Regions from separate parts of the Undibacterium sp. GW821-FHT11H02 genome, predicted to be linked through region 2. Evidence: predicted binding sites of a transcription regulator. Region 2 holds the regulator's gene; the other holds the start of a gene.
What was found. Region 2 encodes sigma-54, which starts transcription at its own class of promoters, with help from an activator protein. Its sites were predicted from a motif close to TGGCANGNAANCTGCTTT; they were not measured.
Positions count from the first base shown of each region.

Region 1 (2,410 bases), on a different contig from region 2:
AGGAGATGTTTCATCTAGGGCACCTGTTTCGTTTAAGTGGTTGACTTGCTTATTCATGGTTTGGCTCCAGCGTGTTGGTCTTTACATTGCATGATCAAAACGAAAAAAGGCGTCTTACTACCCGGCTCAGAGGAGCTAGATAGGAAGACGCCTTTGTCTTTTTGGAAGTGCTAAATGAGCAGACAAGCGCAGCAAGATGGTCGCTGCAATACTGGTCTTACTTAATTAGTCCTTCCTGAGAAATTTACCGCCGTTAGCAAATTTCTGTCTGTACCGATGAGGTACTTGATCTTGTAGTTGCAATTACTGTGCCAACTGGTCTTATCGCTAGTTCGCCTTGCGTTTGTCAAAATCGGGCTGGTAAAAAAGGATTTTTTGCACTGATTTGGAACCCAATTTGGTGCAATGCACTAAAAACGATCAGATTGAGATTAGGTCAGCACGCCCTAATGTTAAGCTAGCAAATCCGCGACATCTAAAATGCGTTGAGCCAGATCGACTAATTTAAGATTTTTTTCCATCGCTTGCTTGCGTAGCTTTTGATAGGCTTCGTTTTCGCTCAGGCGATGACGTTCCATTAATAAGCCTTTGGCGCGCTCTATGGTTTTGCGTTCGGCCAGTTTAGTTTTGGTGTCGGATAATTCCGAGCGTAGTTTTTGATCCGCGTTAAAGCGCGCTACCGCGACCTCGAGTACTGGTTTTACTCTATCGACTTGGAGACCGGCCACCACGTAGGCTGAGACACCGGCGGCCATCGCCGCTTCTAGTTGTGAGGGATTGCCATCTTCGGTAAATAAGACGATAGGGCGCGGTGCATCACGACTGACAATGACCAATTCTTCCAAGACATCGCGAGCATCGGATTCGGCGTCGATGATAATCAGGTCAGGCTGCAATTGCGTCAGCCGGTCAATCAGATACATATCGCCGGGAATAGAGGCAATAATATTGTAGCCAGCTTGTAGCAAGCCTATTCGTAAAGCGCGCGAGCGAGCCATTTGCAGTTGCATGGCAGGATCTTGATCATGAGTATCCTCTGACACCGGCATCACGGTATTGATGACGACGATCTTCAGGTTAGGCGCATGAGGTTGAGACAAACAGGGCTCCAGAACTAAGTGCGAAATCACATCACAGAATCAGCTGATTAGCGCTGCGTCAGAATTGCCAATGTGAATCGCAATATAAAAATAAAATGTCGAATAAGTATTGAGCGCTGCTAATTTTGAGCAGCACTCAAGTTAGTCATGCAATATTCGCGCCACCTTATTTTGGGGAGCCGTGCTTTTCCTATTTAGCTAACTTACGGTGCTGTATAGATGACCACAAGGACGCGACAATAAACGCGACACCGATCAGTCCGGTAAAAATTTCTGGAATGTGATACTTCATACTAGCAAACATGATCAAAGCCAAAATGCCTATCGCATAATGCGCGCCGTGTTCCAGGTAGACATATTCTTCCAAGGTGCCCTGACGGACTAAATACACCGTCATCGAACGTACAAAGAACGCACCTATAGCCAAGCCCAGCATGATGATGACGACATCATTGGTGATGGCAAATGCGCCGATCACACCGTCGAATGAAAACGAGGCGTCCAGCACTTCCAGATACAAGAAACCGCCTATGCCGCCGCTTTTTACTACCGCGCCAATATCGATATCGGTGGCTTCTTCTTTTTCCAATAGGCCGCTAATGAAGTCAACGCCGACGTAGGTCACTATCCCCCAAATACCCGCCAACAGTACGGCAAATTGCTGTGCCTCCTCGACCAGACTGACACTGCCTATGACCGTTAACAGCGCTACTAAAACAGGAATAGAGCCGATAGTGCCGAACGCAGACATTTTCTCTTCTATATTGCCCAGCCAGTGCATGTTCTTTTTTTCGTCAAATAGAAAATTCAAAAACACCAGCAATAAAAACACGCCACCAAAAGCGGCGACTTCTGCATGATGACTGATCAGATGAGTGGAAAAAGCCTTAGGATTATTGATGGCAAGATCCCAGACTTCGACCATGCCGAGGTCAGCTGCCTGCGCCACGATTACCAGAGGAAATACCAGACGCATACCAAATACAGCAATGACGATACCGACTGTTAAAAACAATTTTTGCCAAAATGCATCCCAGGTTTTTAATACCGAGGCGTTCACCACCGCATTATCGAAGGACAGTGAGATTTCTAAGATCGCCAAGATTGAGGCGATGCCGAGTGCGGTCAGGGCCGCATTAATGCCACCATGGGTATAACCCCAGTAAGCGGCCAGCGCTAGTAGAACTATAGAGATCAGGATAGATACTTTGAAATGCTTCATGGGATTCCGAAAGGATAAGTTACAGACAAGCGATAAGCTAACAGGCGTCATTCTTGGTGAGAGCGACTGACCAAAGCTGCGATTTTAA
Region 1 is NZ_JBXARG010000002.1:189,310-191,719, forward strand. It holds gene AC1RR2_RS03130 (ANTAR domain-containing response regulator) at 453-1,049, opposite strand; gene AC1RR2_RS03135 (DUF475 domain-containing protein) at 1,291-2,322, opposite strand.
Region 1: AC1RR2_RS03130 (ANTAR domain-containing response regulator) is a predicted target of sigma-54. The motif match lies at 1,247-1,264, and genes of this name have one in related genera.

Region 2 (2,410 bases):
AGCGCATCGTGCGTTTTTTAAAAGAACGCGACATCGGCGTGTTGATCACTGATCACAATGTACGTGAAACTTTGGGCATTTGTGATCACGCCTATATCATTAATCAAGGCTCAGTGTTAGCAAGTGGGCGCCCCGATGAAATCATCACCAATGAGACTGTACGACGAGTCTACTTGGGTGAACATTTCCGCATGTAAGCGATTGGTACAAGCATGAAGCAGAGCTTACAGCTACGCACCTCACAACATTTGGCTTTAACGCCACAATTGCAGCAATCAATACGATTGCTGCAATTATCTACCTTGGAATTACACCAAGAATTAGAAGTGTTGTTGACGGAAAATCCTTTATTAGAGCGCGTTGATGACGCGCTCGATAATGCCGTGCGCTTACTGGCTGATGGCTGCATCAATAATGCAACACAGCAAAACGAAAACGAATTCCAAACCGCAGAAAAAACGTCCGACAATAGCAGTAGTGCCGAAGCTGTCACGGAACAGGTCGCCGATGGCGAAGCAGCACCTGCCAACAATGATGACTGGAGCTTCGACGATGCGCCTGGCAGCAGCACTAAATCCAACAACGATGAAGAAGACGGTCGCCCGCAACTAGAAGCCGCGCAAACCACTTTAAGAGAACATTTGCTAGAACAAATGCGTCTAAATATCAGAGAGCCGCGTGACCGCGCACTGATAGAATTAATCATTGATGCCATCGACGAAAATGGTTATTTGTGCGAGAGCCTAGATGAAATCCATGAAAGTCTACCCATAGATCTTTGCGTGGAAATAGAGGAACTACAGTTCGCTTTAAGCATGTTGCAAAGCTTCGAGCCTGAAGGTGTAGGCGCACGCAATACGGCTGAATGTTTAGCACTGCAAATCAAACGTTTCCCCAAGATTCCCTTTGTAACACGCCGCCTCGCACTGCAAATCGTCGAGCAATATTTACCCCTATTTGCCCAGCGCGATTTCACTAAACTACGCAAATTCTTGCAATGCGATGATGAAGATTTACGTGAGGCGCAAGTCGTAATCCGCCAATGCAACCCTAAACCTGGCTTGGCTTTCGCGATTGCAAAATCGGACTACGTAGTACCTGATGTTGTGGTTAAGAAAATTGGCGATGAATGGCAAGTCATGCTCAACCGCGACGTGATGCCACGACTGCGCATTAATCAGATGTACGCTGGTTTAATGAAACAACAACGGGGTGACCCTAGCCTTAATCCGCAACTACAAGAAGCGCGCTGGCTGATCAAAAATATGCGCCAACGATTCGACACTATTTTGCGTGTGGCGCAAGCCATAGTGGAAAGGCAATATAATTTTTTCACGCATGGCGCCGTCGCAATGAGACCCCTTGTTTTGCGCGAAATAGCTGATACACTAGGATTACACGAGAGCACTATTTCACGTGTAACAACTCAGAAATTTATGCTGACTCCGCACGGCATGTTTGAGTTGAAGTATTTTTTCGGTAGTCACGTCGCAACGGAAACCGGTGGAGAAGCATCTTCCACAGCGATACGGGCACTGATCAAACAATTAATAGGAGAAGAAGACCAGAAAAAACCCCTCTCGGATAGCAAGATCGCCGACATATTGGGAGAACAAGGCATGGTCATCGCGCGCCGTACTGTTGCAAAGTACCGCGAGGCTCTGAAAATTCCCCCAGTCAGTCTAAGAAAATCTTTATAAACCAGTTCTTGAAATATTGTTTTCTATCGTTATATATGATTTAGCTCAAAACAAATTTCTGCCAATGAGCGATCGTATTGACTGGCAATATAGAAGCAAATAAAGCAATATCACCATAGGAGCGTAGTATGAATCTCACCATCAGTGGACACCACGTCGAAGTTACTCCTGCAATTCGTGAATATGTACAAAGCAAGCTAGAGCGGGTAAGACGACACTTCGATCAAGTCATTGATATCGCCGTCATCCTGACGGTTGATAAGCTCCGGGAAAAGGACAAACGCCACAAAGCCGACATTAATTTACATCTCAGCGGTAAAGATATTCATGTAGAAAGTTTGGCACACGATTTGTATGCTGCCATCGACACCTTAATTGACAAACTCGATCGCCAGGTCATCAAACACAAGGATAAAATTCAAGACCATCAACATGATGCGATCAAACATATTCCTGATCCTGCTTCTACACAACTAGATTAATTCAGAATACCGACTCATCATTTTGATGATCCTAGGACGCTTTTTAGCGTCCTTTTTTGTGTCTGTAAATTTGAAGAGTTCGAGAATATTCACTTTATAAAGTGCCAGTTTTTCTCATCTATTGCTTTGTCCCGTAAGGTAAAATTCAATATCGCTATTTTTGATAAACAAAATGAACTCACACGTCATCACCGAAATTCGCAATCATGTTGGCATTATTACTTTAGA
Region 2 is NZ_JBXARG010000005.1:241,425-243,834, reverse strand. It holds gene lptB (LPS export ABC transporter ATP-binding protein) at 1-197, shown strand, start outside; gene AC1RR2_RS07715 (RNA polymerase factor sigma-54) at 213-1,700, shown strand; gene hpf (ribosome hibernation-promoting factor, HPF/YfiA family) at 1,829-2,182, shown strand; gene AC1RR2_RS07705 (enoyl-CoA hydratase/isomerase family protein) at 2,355-2,410, shown strand, end outside.